Regions from separate parts of the Pantoea sp. nfd-35 genome, predicted to be linked through region 2. Evidence: riboswitches for the same ligand, from Rfam matches in the RefSeq annotation. Region 2 holds a riboswitch; each other region holds the start of a gene.

Region 1 (5,196 bases), on a different replicon from region 2:
AATAATAATATCGGCCAGAAGGAGAAACCGCACCCTGACGGGTGATGCTAATGTCGGTCCATCGGTGACGATGAGGAATAAGCGCTAAGAATCGCATCATGCTTCCTGTAAAGGATGAAGTGTTCTGGTAATTTTTAACTATATTATTTGAATATTTATTGTTGCGATGTTGTAGGCAGGCTTGTTAACTTCCGGGCGATGTAATAATGGTGAAAAATATTACTTAATAGTGTTAATAACTCTACTGCTATTACTTGAGAATTTTTAGCCCGCAGCATTAAGCCTTTTTTTGTAGGGAAGGGAGTTGATCCAGATCATGCAAAAGGTTGCAGAGAATTTTTCATATCAACGCAAAGCTTTGCAGAGAGAAACCATAAGGTGATGACGACCCTGATCAGTTGAACAGGCGTTAACGCCACAACGTATCCTGAAGATAGAAGTGGCCGATAAACGGTTGGGTCACGATACTAAGCTCGGGATCACGTTTTTTTGAACAGCGGTCAAAAATGCACTCGGCTTGCCACTGACCTTCAGGTGCATAGACGAGATCGGTAAATCCCTCATTAAACTCATCCCATTTTATGATGACTGGCTGATGAGTGTAGTATTGTGCAATATCAAAAAGGGGATAATAACTAGGGTAAATCAAAAATAACTTGATATAGTTAAACTCTGTGACAGAAAGGAACACTAAGCCAGCGAAAATGAATGGCAGGGAAATAACTTTCGCGACATCTTTCCAACGGCGTTCCCAAATAGATGCAACAAGTTCGCATATTAACCACATTGCCCAACTTATTAATATTAAAGTGCCCCCTATTAAAGAAAAGATAAATGTACCAGAAGACACAGATGTATAAGCCATAATCATCAGAAGTGCAATAATCACAATCAGCGGTAAGCTAATTAAGCCTTTGATATTAGATGGCGCTTCATCGTCTTTTAACATTTTTTATTACTCATCATCGGTAATGTTATTTAGCAGGATCGTGATTGAACGTCTGGCTTCGCTATTCGCCGTATCCGCCGGCATGTTAAACGCATGTTGGTAGTAGTGTGCCAGCTCAATAAGGCTATTCTGGTAGCCTTCAGTATGCTGCTTGATAAACTGCTGTGCGTCGTCAGATAAGCTATTTTTTCCGTATTGGATGGACTTTAAAAACTTCATGCTGTGACTTAACGTGGCTGAAATTTCCGCCCGCGTAATGGCATAAATTGTAAAACGAATGGTCCCTGTGCTAACAGGGGTGGCATCTTCCGCCAGATGAATAAATTGCTTAAACAACGGCAGTGTGGGCTGAGTTTGTTCGCAGTCACTGATGGGGGTTCGGCTGTCAATTGCACCACCGGCCAGCGGTTCCAGCCAGACGATATTTTGTGGATGCCGTAAAAATGCCTCGCAGGGGATAATAAGTGATTCTGGATTATTTTCGGCAATGAGCCAGAGAAACATGCCGAAGTTGTTGGTATTTTCTGCTGCGCTTTCTGCATCAGGAATTTTATCTTCGAATATGTGGTTATCTGTTACTTCGAAAGCGGGTCGAATGAGTTCGGTGACCTTATTATGCCTGGTTGAACCTGCTGGAAGAGAAGTAAACTGATAAATCGCTTCGTATATGTTCACTAACTCGGGATTTATTTTACGAATTTGCTTAATGGCTTCGCCATGATGGGTATAAAGAACCATGACAGCGAGTTCAAAAAGCCGTTGATCGTAGTATCCTTCAATGCGTTTTTCTTGAGGGTCAGTGAGACACATTTTAGTCAGGTTTTTTAACCATTGCCGTTGTGCGGTAATGAGCCCCGAAGGTCCGGCCGTGGCGTTTTTTTTCGCGAGATCAAAAAAATGCGCCATTAACCGATCTTTTGCCGATAACGTCTGGCTCTGACAAATCACCTTTTCGATTGCGCTGGGATGCGCACATGAAAAACTGGGGGCGGCACTCGCCTGAAATGCCAGCATCAATCCTGACATGAGTAACGCCAGTTTTATAAAATATGCGACCAGGCTGAAGCCAGTTTTCATCAGGATACTCTGAGTAAATAATTGTTATCTCAAGAATAAGCCCAAGAAGGCGTGTTGAATATAAACCCGGATTAAACGATCTGATTTGATGCGGGCAAGGTTGCTTTGCCAGTGGCTCAACCTTATGCTGATGACGGGTAAAGTGAATTTACCTGACGACTCGGGGTGCCCTTCTTTGTGAAGGCTGAGAAAAACCCGTATTACCTGATCTGGATAATGCCAGCGTAGGGAAGTCTGATGCCTGACCGCATTCGCCTTCTTGTCCGCCGGTTGGGAGTTATGATGACACATCAACCGCAACACCTTTCTGATGCGCAATGCGCGCCCATTCTGCAACAGTTTCGCCGTCAGTCACCGCTGGTGCACTGTATGACCAACGATGTGGTGCAAACGCTAACCGCTAACGTTTTACTCGCCCTTAATGCCTCTCCGGCCATGGTTATCGACGCTGAAGAAGCGGCGCAGTTTAGCGCGGTTGCCGATGCGCTGCTTATCAATGTCGGTACGCTAACCCACGATCGTAAGCAAGCGATGCAGGCTGCGGTGCTTGCAGCAAATCAGGCGGGCACGCCCTGGACACTGGATCCGGTGGCGGTCGGCGCGCTGACGCTGCGCACCGTGTTTTGCAAGCAGCTGCTCGCGCAGTCGCCTGCAGTGGTGCGCGGCAATGCCTCAGAGATTCTGTCGCTGGCGCAGCAGGCAGCAGGCGGACGCGGTGTTGACAGCCTGCATTCGGCCGAAGCCGCGCTGCAGGCTGCCCAACAGCTGGCAAAAGCTTTTGATACCTGTGTCGTCGTGACCGGCGAAGTAGACTATGTCACCGATGGGCAGCGCACCTGGGCGATTACGGGCGGTTCGCCGTTAATGACGCGGGTGGTCGGCACCGGCTGTGCGCTTTCAGCGGTGGTTGCGGCCTTTGCCTGTTTGCCAGGTGACCGACTGATCAACATCGCCTGCGCCTGTCGGGTGATGGCGCTGGCTGGAGAAAAGGCCGCGCAGGATGCAGATGGACCGGGTAGCTTTGCGCCTGCTTTCCTGGATGCACTCTGGACGCTGGAGGCACCTGATGAAACGCATTAATGCCCTGACGATTGCAGGGACCGATCCCAGCGGCGGGGCCGGTATCCAGGCCGATCTGAAAACCTTCTCTGCACTGGGCGCGTACGGTACCAGTGTGATCACGGCGCTGGTGGCGCAGAATACCTGCGGCGTGCAGTCGGTATACCGCGTTGCGCCAGAGTTTGTGACCGCCCAGCTGGACTCGGTGCTGGATGATGTGCGCATCGACAGTGCGAAGATTGGCATGCTGTCTGAAACAGAAATTGTCGAGCGGGTGGCCCATGGCCTGCAGCGGCGGGAAATTCCCTTTGTGGTGCTGGATACGGTGATGGTGGCTAAAAGCGGCGATGCCCTGCTGAATCCGGATGCGATTGCCTGTGTGCGAGATCGTTTATTGCCACAGGTGTCATTGATTACGCCAAACCTGCCCGAAGCCGCTGCACTGCTGGGATGCCAGGTTGCCCTCAATGAAGATGAGATGCTCACCCAGGGCGAAGCGCTACTGGCGCTGGGTTGCCAGGCAGTGCTGATGAAAGGCGGTCATCTCGATGGTGATGAAAGCCCGGACTGGCTGCTAACTCGGGCAGGGCGTCAGCGCTTTAGCAGCGTGCGGGTAAACACGCGTCATACGCACGGCACTGGCTGTACACTGTCCGCCGCGCTCGCGGCCTTACGTCCCCGGCATGACAGCTGGGAAGCGACGATCAGTGAAGCGAAAGCCTGGCTGCAGCAGGCATTACTGGCGGCAGATTCGCTGGAAGTGGGCAACGGGATTGGGCCGGTGCACCATTTCCATCAGTGGTGGTAGCCCATCGTGTTTCGCCTTGCAGACTGGCAAGGCGTTAATCCTCTTCAAACCAGGCGCTGTTTTGCTTGATGACTGGGGTGATCGAAAACATCATGGCCTGCAAATGATGGCGCAACGCCGCCTCAGCCTTGACGGGATCGTTTGCCTTCAGCGCCGCAAAAATAGCATCATGCTGTTCTATCAGGGTTTCGGCGGGCGCAACGTCATTCAGGGTTAAATAGCGTACCCGATCCATGGTGGCTTTGATGTTTTCAACCGTTTCCCACGCCAGCGGACAGCCGATGCTCTCAGCGATGAGGCGATGAAACTCATCGTCCAGGCTTAAGAACATCTGGCTATCGCCACGGGCAGCGGTGATGCGTTGCAGTTGCAGGTTATGCTCCAGCGCCATCAGCCCTGACTCTTCGATTTCCTCAGCAGCGCGACGGACCACGGCAATCTCCACGGCCTCACGAATGAAACGACCATCTTCGACCCGTTTAGCCGAGATCCTGCGCACAAAGGTGCCGCGCTGCGGCAGGATCTGAACCAGACCGGCCTCCGCGAGCTTGATAAAGGCTTCCCGCACCGGCTGACGTGAGAGGTTGAACCGGGCGGAAACCTCTTTTTCCGAGAGCAGTGCGCCCGGCTGAATTACGCACGTCACGATATCGCGGCGCAGATAGCGGTAAACCTGCTGATTCACCGGTTCGCTGGTGGTAATGGTGTAAGAAAGTGTCATATCGCTGTCCGTTTTATCTTCGGCCTGGGCATCAGGCGATCGCATCAGACCTCAGGACCGGCAATGGCCTGCTGGACGCTGGCACGGGCTCCCTGAGCGGCAAGCTGCAGGTAACAGGCGGTAAGTTGTTTCACCAGCGCATCGTTTTTAGCAAGATCGTCGCCAAATACCCTGCTGATGTTGAGTAACGCCCGCACGCGAGCTTCACCGTCATCACTTTCCGCTACGCAAGTGGCCAGTTGTGCGTTCAGCGGATCGCGGATCTCGATGGGCTCGCCTTTTTCGTCCACTGCGCTGACATAGCGCATCCAGGCCGCGATGCCCAGCAGCAGCAAGGGACACGGCGTGCCGTGGTCCAGATGCCAACGCAGGCTGTCGAGAAAGCGCTGGGGCAGCTTCTGGGTCCCGTCGGTCGCAATCTGATAAGTCCGATGCTTAATCGCCCGATTGGCAAAGCGGGCGATAAGCGCATCGGCATAGGCGGATAAATCGACATCCTGAATGGTCAGCGTAGGAGCCTGCTCATTGACCATCAGCGCCCGTGCCGCTGCGCGAAACGCGTCATCAGCCATACAGTCGCTG
Region 2 (5,196 bases):
TGCGTCAAAATTAAATGTTCGATGGTATTCGGTGAATGCGGCTGTGAGCAGCGTTCGCTGCCGGGCTGTATGTGCAGCAGATAGATATCCCGTCGTGCGCCCGGTGGACAGGTTGCCAGTAAGACGGCTTTGTAATCAGCCTGCTCAGCAGCCACCGTGGGGCCTTCTCCGCGGCGAATAACCTGTAACCGGTTCGTTTCCGGCTCCATCAGGCGTGCAAATGGAATATTGAGCGCGACACACAGCGACCACAACGTCTCAATACCCGGATTGCCGTTACCGGCTTCAAGCTGAGACAGGGTCGATTTTGCAATCCCCGCCCGGCGAGCAACTTCAGCCAGCGTCAGGCCGGCACGCTGGCGTTCTCTTACTAAACCTCGGGCAATGATATCAATGGGCGTGCTCATCACTTTTCCTGTTCGTTAAAATGAACGTATCGTTCGTCTTGTAATACATATCCGATGTCCATTATAATGGATTTATCGTTCGTTATGGGATTCGATGTTGATGCTGGCAAAAAAATTCACGCTGGATAAAGGCGTTATAAAAGCAATTTTTCTGGTCTGTATCGCAGATGGCATTGTCGGCCTGTCTTACGGGTCGCTCGCCACTGCTGATGGCTTTCCGTTTTGGGTACCGCTGGCGTTATCAACGCTGGTGCTGGCTGGCGCATCGGAATTCTTATTTATTGGCATCGTTGCCGGCGGTGGCAGTCCGTTAACCGCTGCCGCGGCAGGTTTGCTGGTCAACGCCCGCCATCTTCCCTTTGGCATTGCGGTTAAAGACTTAGTGGGCAGAGGCTGGCGGGGGGCGCTCGGCTGTCACATTATGAACGATGAAAGTGTGGTGTTCGGCATCTCTCAGCCGCAGCTGGCTCAACGCCGCAGTGCGTTTTGGCTGTGCGGCATCGGTATCGGATTGATCTGGCCGTTCACCGTCATGCTCGGGGCCGCGATTGGCCAGTTTATCCCGAATATTTCCGTTATCGGTCTGGATGCGGTTTTTCCCGCCATTCTTATCGCACTCATCTTCCCGGCGTTACGCAAACCCCGAACCCGCATTCCTGCTGCTACCGGCGCCGTGCTGTCGCTGGCGGTCACGCCATTTGTTCCAGCAGGGATGCCTGTTCTGTTTTCGTTGTTAGGGCTGCTTACGTGGAGATCGCGTAAATGAATCATCCGATGATAATTGCAGGCATTGCCTTGCTGGCTGCCGGAACCTATGCCATTCGTTATGCGGGCGTCAAACTGGGTAACCGGTTGCCTGTCAGTGAGCGCACGCAAAATGTGTTATCCGATGCGGCCACGGTACTGTTACTGGCCGTTGCAGCCACCACCACGTTGTTCGAAGGTCAGCATTTTGCCGGGATGGCAAGGCTGCTGGGCGTGTCGTTTGCCATTTTTCTCGCCTGGCGCAGGGCGCCGCTGATCGTCATCATTTTGGGCGCAGCCTGTATGACCGCTCTGCTGCGTTACCTGAATGTGCCTTAGTCGCTAACGACAAATTGCTGCATCAGCCTTGACGTAAGGCGCGGCTTAAAATAAAACTAGAACCCGTCAGGGGAGTCTCGCCAAAGAGACTGAGAGGCTAATAGCGCAATGCGCGGCTTAGCGACCCTTAGAACCTGACCCAGTTGATACTGGCGTAGGAAGACGGGTATCTTTGCCACAGGCAGATACTTGCCGCAGAGTCTGCTTTTGCCGGGCTCATGCTTTTTCCCTTCTTGTATCACGGGTCTCTGACTGTTAACAGAGAGGCCAAAGTGAAAATCCTGTTTCTGATGTTATCCTGTCAGGTTGGCTGGCAATGAGCCGCTGGTCAGTGCTCGGCAGCGGCGTGTCCGGACTGTGTATCGCCACGCTACTGGCGGAGCAAGGTGAACCTGTCGAAATCATTACCTTACCGGACTGCCGCGCGGCATCGCACTGGGCTGGCGGTATGCTGGCGCCCTGGTGCGAAGCGGAAAGTGCGCCACAGCAGGTCGTTGACTGGGGTCAGTATGCTGCGGCATGGTGGTCGGCCCGGGTCAGCGGCGTGGAACAGCAGGGTACCCTGGTGATTGCGCCCCCGCGCGACAGTGCTGAGTTAACGCGTTTCGCTAACATGACCTCATCACATCAGTGGGTGACGCCAGCAGAGATTGAACCTGCGCTGGAAGACCGTTTTGCCCGTGGCTTGTTCTTTGCCGCAGAAGGTCATCTTGATCCCCGGCTGGCAATGCAACAATTACAAACGCGTTTACTGAATGCGGGGGTCCGGTTTCACCCGGGTAAACCCAGCGGGAAAATTATCGATTGCCGGGGTATTCATGCCCGGCAATCCCAACCCGAATTGCGTGCCGTGCGCGGTGAAATGGTTATTCTCCACACCGACGAAATAACGTTTTCCCGTCCTGTTCGCCTGCTGCACCCGCGTTTTCCCTGTTATCTGGTGCCCAGGGCACAGGGGCATTTTATGCTGGGCGCGACCATGGTCGAAAGCCAGGATGACAGCCCAATCAGCGCGCGCGCTATGATGGAACTGTTAAGCGCAGCCTACAGCATCCATCCCGCCCTCGCCGAAGCACGCATTATTGAAAGCGGCACAGGTATGCGTCCGGCTTACCGCCACAATCTGCCCGAAGTGCGTTACGAAAATGGCATTTTTTCTATTAACGGCATGTACCGTCACGGCTTCCTGCTGGCCCCGATGATGGCCGAGAAGCTTATGCAACAACTGACGTCCGAGGGAGTGCGATGAAAATAGAACTGAACGGCCTTGCTATTGAAACCGAAGCCCGCACGCTGGCTGAATTACTCGTGGAACAACATATCGATGCTGGCTGTGTCGCCAGTGCCGTGAACGGCGAATTTGTTCCCCGGGAGCGCTATTCCTCAGAGCCGCTTGTGGCGGGTTGTCGTCTTGAAGTGTTATCGCCGATGCAGGGAGGCTAACGATGTTTTATGACTTTAGCGGACAGTCACGTTTTTTACTGGGTACTGCAGGTTATCCCTCGCCGGATATTCTGCAACAGGCCGTTGGCGCATCCGGCGCCGAGATTATTACGGTGAGTCTGCGTCGTGAAGGAAGCCAGGGCGGAGCCTTTCGCGATCTCCTGAAAACCTTAAATAAACGCGTTTTACCCAATACCGCAGGCTGCCACACGGTGAAAGAAGCCGTGACGACTGCGCATATGGCGCGGGAATTGTTTGCCACGTCCTGGATCAAGCTTGAGGTGATCGGTCATGCCGATACCTTACAGCCCGATCCCTTTGCCCTCGTCGAAGCAGCACGTATTTTGTGTGCAGAGGGTTTCCACGTTTTCCCTTACACCACAGAAGATCTGATTGTGGGCGAGAAACTGCTGGACGCGGGCTGTGAAGTGCTGATGCCGTGGGGGGCGCCTATCGGCTCAGGCCAGGGATTACGCAATATCGAGGGATTACGCACGATGCGTGCCTGGTTTAAGGACGTTCCACTGATTATTGATGCCGGGATCGGTGCGCCGAGCCAGGCGGCTCAGGCGATGGAATTGGGGTTTGATGCTGTGCTGTTGAATACCGCCGTGGCGAAATCCAGCGATCCGGTTCGCATGGCTGGCGCATTTGCGCGCGCCATTGAAGCGGGATATCAGGCACGTCAGGCTGGCATGATGGAGCGTCGCGACATGGCTGCCGCCTCTACGCCCGTTTTCGGGCTGGCGCAATTTCGCTAAGGAGCAGATATGGCTCGTTATCAACGACAGACAATGCTGCCAGAAGTGGGCGAGCAGGGGCAGCAGGCTTTGTCCGCTGCCCGCGTCTTAGTGGTTGGCGCGGGTGGACTGGCTTCCACGTTATTACCGCTCCTGGCGGGCGCTGGCATCGGTTATATCCGGCTCTATGACGACGACGTCGTGGCGCTGCATAACCTGCATCGTCAGACGCTATTTACGACTGCCGATATTGGCGAGCCGAAGGTGTTTTGCGCCCAACGTGCGCTGGCACAGCGTAATCCTGATACGGTGGTTGAAGCACATCCCGTAGCGTTACAGGCAAGTCGTATTGAAGAAGCACTGGTGGATATTGATTTGGTTATCGACGCTGCGGATAACTTCGCGGTGACTTATCTGCTTTCCGACAGCTGCTTTGCCCGTAACCTACCGCTGGTTTGCGCTTCGGTGCTGGGGCGACAGGGTTATGCAGGCAGTTTTTGCGGCGGCGCGCCCAGCTATCGCGCACTGTTCCCACAATTACCCAAAGCCTCAGGTAACTGTAACACCGCAGGCGTGCTGGGCCCGGCGGTTGCCACCCTTGGCGCCTTACAGGCGCAGATGGCGCTCAGCATTCTGTTGCACCTGTCGCCCTCACCACTGGGCTGCATGATCAACTGTGATTTTGTCTCATGGCAACTGCGTCAGTTCCGGTTCGATAATGCGCCTGAGCCCAAAAAGGCCGGCATCCCGTTTATCGATCCTGCTTTGCTGACCCCCGATGACTGTGTGGTGGATCTACGGGGGACAGAGGAAGCACCTGTCAGTGTCAGCCAGTATGCACAGCGGATATTGCCACAGCACATTGCCGGCTGGCAGCCGCCCGCGGATAAACGCATTGTTCTGGTCTGTGCCAGCGGCATGCGTGCTGCTCAGGTCGCGTTGGCCCTGGAGGCACGTGGCTGCCAGCGGCTGGCGATTATTGCAGATCGGTAATACAGGCGGCTGATCACGTCTGGGCATCGCGGTTGGCCTGATAAATATCGGGCCGGGTGATTGTCCAGGCATAGTCGGGTTTGTTTACCGGCTGGTAGCCAAATTTTTGATATAACCAGGGCGCGGTTGAGGTGAAGAGCAACAGCCGGCGCAATGTGTTAACCACGGGATGTGACTGACAGCATTCGATCAGCCATCCGCCCAGTCCTTTGCCCTGGCATTCTTCAAGTACATAGACATCGCACAGGTACGCAAAGGTCGCGTAATCAGTAATGAATCGCGCAAAGCCAATCTGCTGCTGCTGATGAAAAAGCCCAAAATTCAGGCTGTTTTCAATTGACCGCGCGACCGTGGCGTAATCAATTCCCGCTGCCCAACTTGAACGGGTGAGGTAACGGTATATTGCCCCGATATCCATCTGCGACTTATCCGTCGTAACGGCATACTCGCCGTTATGCCAGTGCTGAACAGGTGCCATCATTTTTCCCGTATTCCTTGTTTAAGTATGAGAGTCGGTGGCGAAAGACCTG
Region 3 (5,196 bases), on a different replicon from region 2:
ATTCCACGCTGTCAACGACCGGATAGAGCCCCAGACGTGATGCGGTTGCGGGAAAGGCGTCCATTTATTCCTCCTTTATTGCGGTCGCAGGGTGATACAGCTCACCGCCGCGCTCACGAAAATGATCAGACATTTTCGCCATCCCCACCTCAATCGCCTGGGCTTCGGCTTCCTGCCTTGCGGCGTAGTCACGCACTTCCTGGGTAATTTTCATTGAGCAAAATTTGGGGCCGCACATAGAGCAGAAGTGGGCCACCTTACCGGACTCCTGCGGCAGGGTTTCATCGTGGTAAGCCCGGGCCGTATGCGGATCCAGTGCAAGATTAAACTGGTCTTCCCAGCGAAACTCAAAACGTGCTTTGGACATCGCATTGTCGCGGATTTGCGCGCCCGGATGACCCTTGGCCAGATCGGCTGCGTGCGCGGCGATCTTGTACGTGATTAAGCCCTGTTTAACATCTTCCTTGTTTGGCAGACCTAAATGCTCTTTGGGCGTGACGTAGCACAGCATGGCGCAGCCGAACCAGCCAATCATCGCGGCACCAATGCCGGAGGTAAAGTGATCGTAACCCGGAGCAATATCAGTGGTGAGGGGGCCCAGAGTGTAAAACGGCGCTTCATGGCAATGTTCCAGTTGTTCGGTCATGTTGCGACGGATCATTTGCATGGGAATATGGCCGGGGCCCTCAATCATCACCTGCACGTCGTATTCCCAGGCAATTTTCGTCAGCTCACCTAAGGTGTGCAGTTCCGCAAACTGCGCTTCGTCATTGGCATCCTGAATCGATCCCGGACGCAGGCCGTCACCTAATGATAATGAGATGTCGTAGGCCGCACAAATTTCACAGATGTCGCGGAAGTGCTCATACAGGAAGCTCTCTCTGTGATGCGACAGGCACCACTTCGCCATAATGGAACCACCACGCGAGACAATCCCAGTCAGGCGCTTCGCGGTCATGGGCACGTAGCGCAGCAGCACGCCTGCATGAATCGTAAAATAATCCACACCCTGCTCGGCCTGTTCCAGCAATGTGTCGCGGAAAATTTCCCAGTTCAGATCTTCTGCCACACCGTTAACTTTCTCAAGCGCCTGATAGATCGGTACCGTACCGATAGGCACCGGGCTGTTACGCAAAATCCATTCACGGGTTTCGTGGATATAGCGGCCGGTGGAAAGATCCATGACGGTATCGGCGCCCCAACGCGTTGACCACACCAGCTTTTCAACCTCTTCTTCAATCGAGGAGGTCACGGCTGAGTTGCCGATATTGGCATTCACTTTCACCAGAAAGTTACGCCCGATGATCATGGGTTCGGATTCGGGATGGTTAATATTTGCCGGAATAATAGCGCGCCCGGCAGCCACTTCCTGACGCACAAACTCAGGGGTAATATTTTCTGGCAGATGGGCGCCAAAGCTGTGCCCCGGATGCTGCTGCAGCAGCACCTCGCCGCGGATGCGTTCCCGGCCCATATTTTCCCGCAGCGCGATAAACTCCATCTCCGGCGTAATTATGCCCCGACGAGCATAATGGAGCTGGGTAACGCAGTGGCCTGCCTTCGCACGGCGTGGTGTGGGCAGGTGTTCAAAACGCAAGTGATCCAGGCCGTCATCGGCCAGCCGCTGTTGCGTGTAGGCAGAGCTGATTTGCACCAGATTTTCGCTGTCATTCCGCTCTTCAATCCAGCGCGCCCGCAGTTTATCCAGCCCCCGATGCACGTCGATTTGTGCGGCGGGATCGCCATAGGCACCGGCCGTATCGTAAACCGGAACGGGCTCATTCTCCTCATAAACCGGCGCTTCTTTACTGCCGCTGGTCAGGGTAGGGCTGAGTTGAATTTCCCGCATTGGGACACGGATATCATCGCGGCTGCCGGTAAGCCAGATACGTTTTGAATTAGGGAAGGCGCTGCCGCCCTGAAGAGAGTCAATGAATTCCTGTGCCTGAGCACGTTGTTCGCGACGGGTCGTTTTAGCAGTAGACATAGCAATATTCCAGTAAGAGGGAAGGTTGCTTGTCCGGAGTTCGGAAGGAGTAACGGCACTGCTGACACCATTCGGTGGCGTACCGTATAAATTTACTCTTGTTCCCTTCGCAGGTTCTAACCTGATCAGGTTCCGCGGATCCCGAATTAACGGTCTCAGCCCTTAGGCACTCCGACAAGATGAGGTTTCAACGATTTCGCTACGGCGCCCGATCGGCTTCACCCCGGAAAAAGGGATAGCATGAACAGCGCCCGTAGATGACGTATCAACCGTAAACACCGACTACGTTCGGCGTTAAACGTAAAGCCCACTCAGCATAAGGGGGCTTTTGGCTAATCACAAGTCTTTTACAATCGATTAGGTTTTAGGCGGGGCGGGCAATTTCGCTGTCGTTAGCCACGGGCGGGGTTAGGTGATTATCCCATGCCATCTGGATGAGTTTGTCCTCAAGCGTAAAGCGTCCTTCCAGGGCTTCTCCGACCTCCGATAGCGCATTCTGAAAGGTGACGTAGTTATCGTCATCAATCGCCTGCTGCAGGTGTCCGTCATACAGCTTCATCAGTTGTTCGGTGTTGGCTTCCAGCGAGGGATAAATCTGCGTTGCTGCCAACAGCGGACTGGTACCGTCCATTTCTCCGATCAGGCGTTGATAGAGGCTGAAGTGGCCGGATGAAAGGTAATCGACCAGATTATGGCAAAAGTTATCAAGTGCCTGTTCATCCAGACGCGTCAGTGCCTCTTTCTTTGGCTTGATACCGACCAAATGGTAATAAGAAACCAGTAACTGGCGGCGAGCGGCCAGCCATGAATCGACCAGTTCATTACTGCCACCTACGCGTTTGGTCAGAACGTCTAACTGGTTGAGCATAGTTAACTCCGTATGAGTTATGCACCTTCATATTTCAGATTAGCGATGCGTCAAGTGCGCTTGTTTTCCACGAGCCTGCCGGGGAGAAATAAGCGTGTTGCCGTCTTGCAACCAGAATTATTTGGGTATAGTTGTTCATCTACACACTTAACATCGGGACTTCAGCGTGCGGGTTGACGCTAAGGATGACGAAATAAATGCAATGCGAAATTTCAAGCGTAGACGCTGGATGGTGGATTGTCAGCAGTGAACAAAAAATTTGGTTACCGCAAGGAGACCTGCCTCACGGTAATGCGCAGCATTTTGGCCTGACGGGTCATCAGGGGCGCGTAATTGGCGAATGGCAGGGGGAGAATGTCTGGCTGATTTGCGAAACACGTTCGGAGGATATGCTGTCTTTGCGGCAGTTACTTAACGAAGATCCGGGACTGTTTCAGTTGGCAGGGCGCGGTGTACAGCTGGCCGAATTTTATCGCTCTCACCGCTGGTGTGGCTACTGCGGCCATGAGATGCACGCCAGCAAGCGTGAATTTGCCTGCCTGTGCAGCCACTGCCGTGAACGCTACTATCCACAGATTGCGCCCTGCATTATCGTCGCCATTCGCCGGGGGGACGAGATCCTGTTGGCTAACCATGCGCGCCAGCGTAATAACATTTACACTGTGCTGGCCGGTTTCGTCGAAGTCGGCGAAACCATTGAACAGGCCGTCGCGCGCGAGGTAATGGAAGAGAGCAACGTGCGTGTGAAGAATGTCCGCTATGTTACCTCGCAGCCCTGGCCTTTCCCGCAGTCTCTGATGATGGCGTTTATGGCGGAATATGATGGCGGCGAGTTACAACATGACGGCAAAGAGCTGCTGGACGCCGGATGGTTCCGCTTTGATGCGCTGCCTTTACTGCCGCCGCCCGGTACCGTCGCCCGTCGATTAATTGAAGATACGGTGGCCCTCTGCCGCGCTGAGGCGTGAGAGTGCTACACTACTCGCTTGATACCGAGAGAGTCCTGAGATGAGTGAACTGAAGAACGACCGTTATTTGCGCGCCCTGTTACGCCAGCCTGTAGATGTCACCCCCGTATGGATGATGCGGCAAGCCGGGCGTTATTTGCCGGAATATAAAGCGACGCGCGCCCAGGCAGGCGATTTTATGTCGCTGTGCAAAAATGCCGAACTGGCCTGCGAAGTCACCCTGCAACCCCTGCGTCGCTTTAAGCTGGATGCGGCGATCCTCTTCAGTGATATTCTCACCATCCCTGATGCGATGGGGCTGGGTTTATACTTCGAAACAGGCGAAGGCCCGTGCTTCTCCAACCCGATTACCTGCCGTGCTGATGTTGATCGCCTGCCGGTGCCCGATCCTGAACAGGAGCTGGGTTACGTGATGAATGCGGTACGCACCATCCGTAAAAACCTCAACGGCGAAGTACCATTGATTGGCTTCTCAGGCAGCCCCTGGACGCTGGCGACCTATATGGTTGAAGGGGGAAGCAGCAAAGCCTTCACTAAGATCAAAAAAATGATGTATGCCGAGCCTGCCACGCTGCACGCCATGCTGGATAAGCTGGCCGACAGTGTCATCCTCTATCTTAATGCCCAGATCCGCGCCGGTGCGCAGTCGGTGATGGTCTTTGACACCTGGGGCGGCGTGTTAACCGGGAACGACTATCGTGAGTTCTCGCTTTACTACATGCATAAAATTGTCGACAGCGTGCTTCATGAGAACGAAGGCCGTCGTGTACCCATCACCTTGTTTACCAAGAATGGTGGTCAGTGGCTGGAAGCCATTGCTGAAACGGGCTGTGATGCACTAGGTCTGGACTGGACTATCGATATCAGTGAAGCCCGCCGCCGTGTCGGCCACAAAGTTGCTTTGCAGGGCAATATGGATCCTTCCATGCTCTATGCACCCCCGGCGCGAATTGAGCAGGAAGTGGCAACGATTCTGGAAGGATTCGGCCAGGGTGAAGGCCACGTTTTCAATCTGGGACACGGCATCCATCAGGATGTTCCACCCGAGCATGCCGGCGTATTTGTTGAGGCGGTGCACCGTCTGTCACGCCAGTATCATTCGGCGTCATAATGGATATCGCCGCTCTTCGCGCGGAGCAACGCCAACGGGCCGCAGAAGTCGTACGGCAGGATGATTTTGACGTGCTGCCGCCACGCTTTATTGGTGGCGCAGACGTCGGTTTTGAGCAGGAAGGCGCAGTGACGCGTGCGGCACTGGTTATTCTTGAATATCCGTCCATGAAGCTGGTGGAATATCGCATCGCGCGCATTGATACCACCATGCCTTACATTCCGGGCTTTCTCTCTTTCCGTGAGTATCCGGCCCTGCTGGC
Region 4 (5,196 bases), on a different replicon from region 2:
CAGTCGTTCGCCGCGCCCGGCGTGAAGGGAAAAACGCATCGGCAAATGCTGATACAGGTAAGTCAGATTATTCAGTGTCAGCATGGCGGCCCGGTAATTTTTCCATCAAGGTGAACAGAGACAGGCAGAGTAGCAGCAATAACAGTGCAGTAACGGCACCATCGGCACCGCGATAGGCGCCTATCTGCTGATAAAGGTAGAACGGCAGCGTGCGGAAATCGCCATTACCAAACAGCGCCACGACGCCAAAATCACCAATCGACAGCACGCAGGCAAACGCCAGCGCCTGCGCCAGCGGACGTTTCAACGCCCGGAGTTCAATCAGCCACAGGCGGTTCCAGCCGCTGATGCCCAGTGCCCCGCAAAGGTGGGCGTAACGTTCAGCGATATCCCGCATCGGGTTTTCCAGCACTTTCAACGCGTAGGGAATCGCGATTAACGCATTGGCAAAGATCACCACGCCATCCGCGGAGTCCGGCAAGCCGGTCGTGGCGTTCAGTAGCAGGAAAAAGCCGGTTGCCAGCACGATACCGGGCATTGCCAAAATCAGCATGCCGCTGGTGTCCATGATCTGTGCGGCGAGTGTATGCTGCCGCAGGCGCAGCTCCCGGCTGCTCCACAACAGCATGGTGGTCAGGACCAGACACAGCACGCCGGCGCCGAGCGCGATACGTAACGAGGTCAACGTTGCCTGCCATAACGCCGGTTGCTGTAACGCGCCCCGAAGCCCGCCATCCAGACCATTTACGATCACCGCCAGCAGCGGTGGGAGTAGCAGCAGCAGGGCGAAAAAGATGATGGCGGCGTCGCTGACGCGGGCCAGCGTGGAATCCTGAGGATCGCGCCAGCCGTTCAGTTGCGGACTACCCGCCGGAATGGCGTTGCTGAAGCGCTGGCTGAGGAGCACCAGCACCAGGCAGCAGCTGAGCTGAATCAGCGCCAGGAGCGCCGCGCGGCCCGGATCGTAGTCATAGCTTAGCGCCTGGAAGATGGCCAGTTCGATGGTGGTCGCCTGCGGCCCGCCACCCAGCGATAGCACGGTGGCAAAACTGGCAAAACAGAGCATAAAGATTAATGCCCCGGTGGGCAGGAGCTGGCGGCGCAGCCAGGGCCATTCAAGCAGCCGGAAATGATGCCAGCCACGTATGTTCAGTTGGGCAGCAAGCTGACGCTGTTCGGCAGGAATGCTTTCCAGCGCCTGCAGCATCAGGCGCGTGGCCAGCGGCAGGTTGAAAAACACATGGGCCAGTAAAATTCCCTGAAGCCCGTAAGGCGAGAAGTGATAGTCCACGCCAAGCCAGGCGCAAAGCTGTGCCAGCCAGCCCACCCGACCATAGACGGTGAGCAGGCCGAATACGGCCACCAGCACGGGCAGAACCAGCGTCATGGCGCACAGGCGCAGCAACACCTGACGTCCGGGAAAGCGCCGCCGATAAAGGGCTCGGGACAATGGAATGGCCGGCAGCAAGGAGAGCAGGGCGGAAAGCAGCGCCTGCTTAAACGAAAAGCCAATAACATGATGCAGATACGTATCCTGCAGGACAGACCGCCAGTTGGTCGCTGGCGCCGCCATCCACAGTGCTGTGAAGGCCAGCAGCGCCACGCTGCAGAGCAGCAGCGTGGCGAGCGAACCCGGAATCAGCCAGAAAGGGATTAACGGCTGACGGCGCGTTGCCATTGGCTAACCCATTGCGAACGGTGGCTGGCAACCTCTTCCGGTGAAAACTGCAATGTTGTCTTCGGCACGCTGAGCGAGGCAAACCCGGCGGGGAGGTCAGTTTTGATCACCGGATACATCCAGTTCCCGGTAGGGATGGTGTTCTGAAAGGCTGGCGTAACCATGAATTGCATAAACTGTTCTGCCAGTTTGGGCTGCTTGCTGTTCGCCAGTCGGGCGGCCACCTCAACCTGCAGATAGTTGCCTTCGGCGAAGGATGCCGCAGCATAGTTATCTTTTTTCTCTTCAATGATGTGATAAGCCGGTGACGTGGTATAGCTCAGCACCAGATCGCTCTCGCCTTTAAGAAACAGGCCGTAGGCTTCACTCCAGCCTTTGGTGACCGTGACGGTTTTCTTCGCCAGCTTTTGCCAGGCCTCAGGCGCGTTGTCCCCGTAAACCTTTTGCATCCACAGCAGCAGGCCAAGGCCTGGCGTGCTGGTGCGAGGATCTTCATAAATCACGCGCCATTTCTCTGGGCTTTCGACCAGTTCTTTCAGGCTTGTGGGGGGATTTTTTAGCGTGTTTTTGTTGTACACGAATGCGAAATAACCGTAATCGAACGGCACAAAGGTGGTGTCCTTCCAGCCGCCGGGCACCTGCAGCTCACGGGTATCCACGTCGCTTTTGGCAAACAGGCCGGTTTGCTGCGCGGCCTGCAGAAGGTTGTTATCCAGGCCTAGTACCACATCGGCCTTTGTGTTCTTGCCTTCCATACGTACACGGTTCAGCAGCGAAACACCGTCTTCCAGCGCGACAAATTTCAGCTCGCAACCGCACTGGGCTTCAAAGGCTTTTTTGACGGCCGGACCCGGCCCCCAGTCAGCGGAAAAGGCGTCGTAGGTGTAAACCGTCAGGACAGGTTTGGCCGCAAAGACCGGGGCAGAGAGTAACAGCAGCACGGGCAGGACGTTTCTTAACACTTTGCGCTCCTAGGGCGGCAGGGTTGAGTCGCAAAGGATCTGAGCAAAACAACCTCTCAAATCCCTACGTCGGTATTAACCGATTCAGGTTCGACGGGTATTTCTCAGCGCCCTGACACTGTGGAAAGGGGCACCCCGTTGAGAACGCCACATTCTAGTCATTAAATGCGCAAGGGGAAAGGCTCACAGCGTAGGCGGGGCAAACCAGGCGGATTTAAAATCAAACCAGCCCAATGTATTCATCCGCACGCCGCGCATACTGCGCTGGCCCTCCAGCAGCAGCCAGTGATGAAACAGCGGATGAAGCCAGCTATTTTCCACCAGATATTTACCCCATTCAGCGAGGGAGAGCGTTTTTTCACGCCAGCGCGTGGCATCCTGCTGCCAGTTAACAGGCATACAGTGCTGCATCAACGGCGTTTCGTATAACAGGGCAAACAGGGAATATTCGAGGGGCAGGGTAAAATTGACGCTGCCCAGCCAGATATCACTCTCGCCTTCGCCCTGATGCCAGCTTTCGTAACTGACTTCCCGGGTGTTCAACGTAACGCCCTGTTCTGCCAGCAACGGACGTAAGGCATCCGTAATACTGACATGCTCAATATGCTGGTTATACCAGGTTAACGTCAGGCTCGTGAGGCCCGCCGGTTTGTCCACTGGGGTCAGATCGCGGCGATGGTGCCAGCGGGGTAGCAGGCCGTAAGCCGGGAACCAGTAGCGCTGATAACCCCTGCCCGCATTATTGAGGAGTGCAATCGGGTTAAGCAGGTCGCTGAGCCAGCGTCGAATGTCTCGATCGGCCATTTTTTCTGAACGCTGATCGAACAGTAAATAGTAGCAACCTTCTTCAAGCCGGCTCTCTTCCTGTTTCTCATCGGCTTTTTCGCCCTGCAGGCGAACCCCTGCATAAACCAGCTCGTCACTGATCTCTGGCAGTACCCACACCGACACATCATCGATCAGCGCGCGATAGCCAAAGTAGTCGTCAAACGCTTCTATCTTCAACTGGCTGTGCTGATTACGGACGACCCGATAAGGACCTGTTCCCAAAGGTTGACGGGCAAAATCGCGAATTTCAGGCCATTCCCGTGGCAGAATCATGGCGCTGACGCTGCCCAGCAGCCAGGGCAGCCAGCTGTCGGGCTGATCCAGATAGATATCCAGGGTCCAGGGGGCCGGTGAGTCGAGCCGTTGGATATGAGAAAACAGGGGATACTGACGCAGGCGTTCCAGGCTTGCGATCACATCGGCCATGTCCAGCTCCCGGCCATGATGAAAACGAATGGCAGGACGTAAATAAAAGCGCCAGTGGAGATCGGATGTTTGCTGCCAGTGATGGGCGATATCGGCCTCGATTTCCCCCTTTTCCTCATTTATGCGCGTCAGGCCGCTAAAGATCTGGCGGGCAATATGGGTTTCCGAACGGCGCAGGGGCGGACCGGGTAACAGATTCAGCAGAGGGCGATAATAGAGGACGCGCAAAATATGTTTGCCCTGGCGGAAGCTCCGCCCCAGGTGGGCGCTGATCATCTGTCTGACCTGATCTTTATCCCCCACCAGCTGGACTAACTGATCGATACGATCCTGCTCCAGAAGATCTTCGGCACGCTGCTGCTGGAGCGCCAGCCCGGTGTAGCAGAAGGTCATCAGGGAACGTTTGCCCCGTCCGGCTTCGGCCTGCCAGGTGAGCCAGCCAGCCGCTTGCATTCTGTTGAGCAGGTTTCGCATATGGCGACGCGAACAGTGCAGCAAATCAGCCAGTTCGCCCAGGGTTGTTTCCTGTGGTTGTCCCTGGCAATTTTGCCACAGACGAATGAACTGCTGCTTCAGACGTGATGACGACATAAAAGAGGAACTCCCTGATAAAGGTGCTCTGTTTTTCTTACCCCATTTTAGAGGCAATCTTTCCTGTATTGGAAGAGCGGGAGGCATTCAGTAATGAATGGCGCTCTGACATGGACTGGCAGCGATGTCTGTCCCTTCTGAGTAGTGTGTTACGATTTCGCCAGCAGGGTTATTCTGCTGGTTTTTTTTACGTTGTAGGTTTGGGTCGGGGTTCCATTGTTCCCGTTTCTCCCGTTGTTCTGTCAGGGATAAGGCATGAAATCTTTGTTATCGTTCTCGCGCCGTTTCAATCCGGTCTTTTTGGCTTTTATGGTGACAGCCTTTATCCTCGGCGTGGCCGGTGCGCTGCAGGCGCCGACGCTGAGCCTGTTTTTATCGCGAGAAGTACAGGTGCCACCGCTGTGGGTCGGGCTGTTTTTTACCATCAATGCCATCGCCGGCATTGTGGTCAGCATGATGATCGCAAAGCGCTCCGACAGCGTTGGCGATCGGCGGAATATCATCTTAGTGTGCTGTATCCTTGCCCTGGCAAACGCCATACTGTTCGCGTTTACCCGCCATTACCTGACGCTGATAACGCTGGGCGTGCTGTTATCGTCGCTGGCGAACGTCGCCATGCCGCAGCTCTTTGCGCTGGCGCGAGAATATGCCGACAGTTCCTCGCGCGAAGTGGTGATGTTCAGTTCCATTATGCGCGCTCAGGTGTCGCTG

Evidence for each region. Region 2 has a riboswitch for thiamine pyrophosphate ahead of P9J57_RS21150 (FAD-dependent oxidoreductase). Riboswitches for the same ligand answer to the same signal wherever they lie in the genome.
Region 1: linked by a shared signal. The riboswitch ahead of thiM (hydroxyethylthiazole kinase) and the one ahead of P9J57_RS21150 (FAD-dependent oxidoreductase) in region 2 are both predicted to bind thiamine pyrophosphate.
Region 3: linked by a shared signal. The riboswitch ahead of thiC (phosphomethylpyrimidine synthase ThiC) and the one ahead of P9J57_RS21150 (FAD-dependent oxidoreductase) in region 2 are both predicted to bind thiamine pyrophosphate.
Region 4: linked by a shared signal. The riboswitch ahead of thiB (thiamine ABC transporter substrate binding subunit) and the one ahead of P9J57_RS21150 (FAD-dependent oxidoreductase) in region 2 are both predicted to bind thiamine pyrophosphate.

Annotation. Positions count from the first base shown of each region.
Region 1 is NZ_CP122403.1:1,587,649-1,592,844, forward strand. Features, by position in the region: gene P9J57_RS07435 (hypothetical protein) at 1-97, opposite strand, end outside; gene P9J57_RS07440 (hypothetical protein) at 410-949, opposite strand; gene P9J57_RS07445 (lysozyme inhibitor LprI family protein) at 956-2,026, opposite strand; TPP riboswitch at 2,178-2,274, shown strand; gene thiM (hydroxyethylthiazole kinase) at 2,306-3,106, shown strand; gene thiD (bifunctional hydroxymethylpyrimidine kinase/phosphomethylpyrimidine kinase) at 3,093-3,893, shown strand; gene P9J57_RS07460 (GntR family transcriptional regulator) at 3,928-4,614, opposite strand; gene P9J57_RS07465 (mannitol dehydrogenase family protein) at 4,659-5,196, opposite strand, start outside.
Region 2 is NZ_CP122404.1:157,884-163,079, forward strand. Features, by position in the region: gene P9J57_RS21135 (helix-turn-helix domain-containing protein) at 1-407, opposite strand, end outside; gene P9J57_RS21140 (AzlC family ABC transporter permease) at 502-1,173, shown strand; gene P9J57_RS21145 (AzlD domain-containing protein) at 1,170-1,490, shown strand; TPP riboswitch at 1,549-1,668, shown strand; gene P9J57_RS21150 (FAD-dependent oxidoreductase) at 1,807-2,739, shown strand; gene thiS (sulfur carrier protein ThiS) at 2,736-2,933, shown strand; gene P9J57_RS21160 (thiazole synthase) at 2,936-3,694, shown strand; gene P9J57_RS21165 (HesA/MoeB/ThiF family protein) at 3,704-4,666, shown strand; gene P9J57_RS21170 (GNAT family N-acetyltransferase) at 4,680-5,147, opposite strand.
Region 3 is NZ_CP122403.1:4,247,016-4,252,211, reverse strand. Features, by position in the region: gene thiE (thiamine phosphate synthase) at 1-64, opposite strand, end outside; gene thiC (phosphomethylpyrimidine synthase ThiC) at 65-1,987, opposite strand; TPP riboswitch at 2,073-2,171, opposite strand; gene P9J57_RS19635 (Rsd/AlgQ family anti-sigma factor) at 2,352-2,855, opposite strand; gene nudC (NAD(+) diphosphatase) at 3,053-3,823, shown strand; gene hemE (uroporphyrinogen decarboxylase) at 3,864-4,934, shown strand; gene nfi (deoxyribonuclease V) at 4,934-5,196, shown strand, end outside.
Region 4 is NZ_CP122403.1:3,670,237-3,675,432, reverse strand. Features, by position in the region: gene thiQ (thiamine ABC transporter ATP-binding protein ThiQ) at 1-84, opposite strand, end outside; gene thiP (thiamine/thiamine pyrophosphate ABC transporter permease ThiP) at 68-1,678, opposite strand; gene thiB (thiamine ABC transporter substrate binding subunit) at 1,654-2,640, opposite strand; TPP riboswitch at 2,684-2,788, opposite strand; gene sgrR (HTH-type transcriptional regulator SgrR) at 2,824-4,485, opposite strand; gene P9J57_RS17110 (MFS transporter) at 4,741-5,196, shown strand, end outside.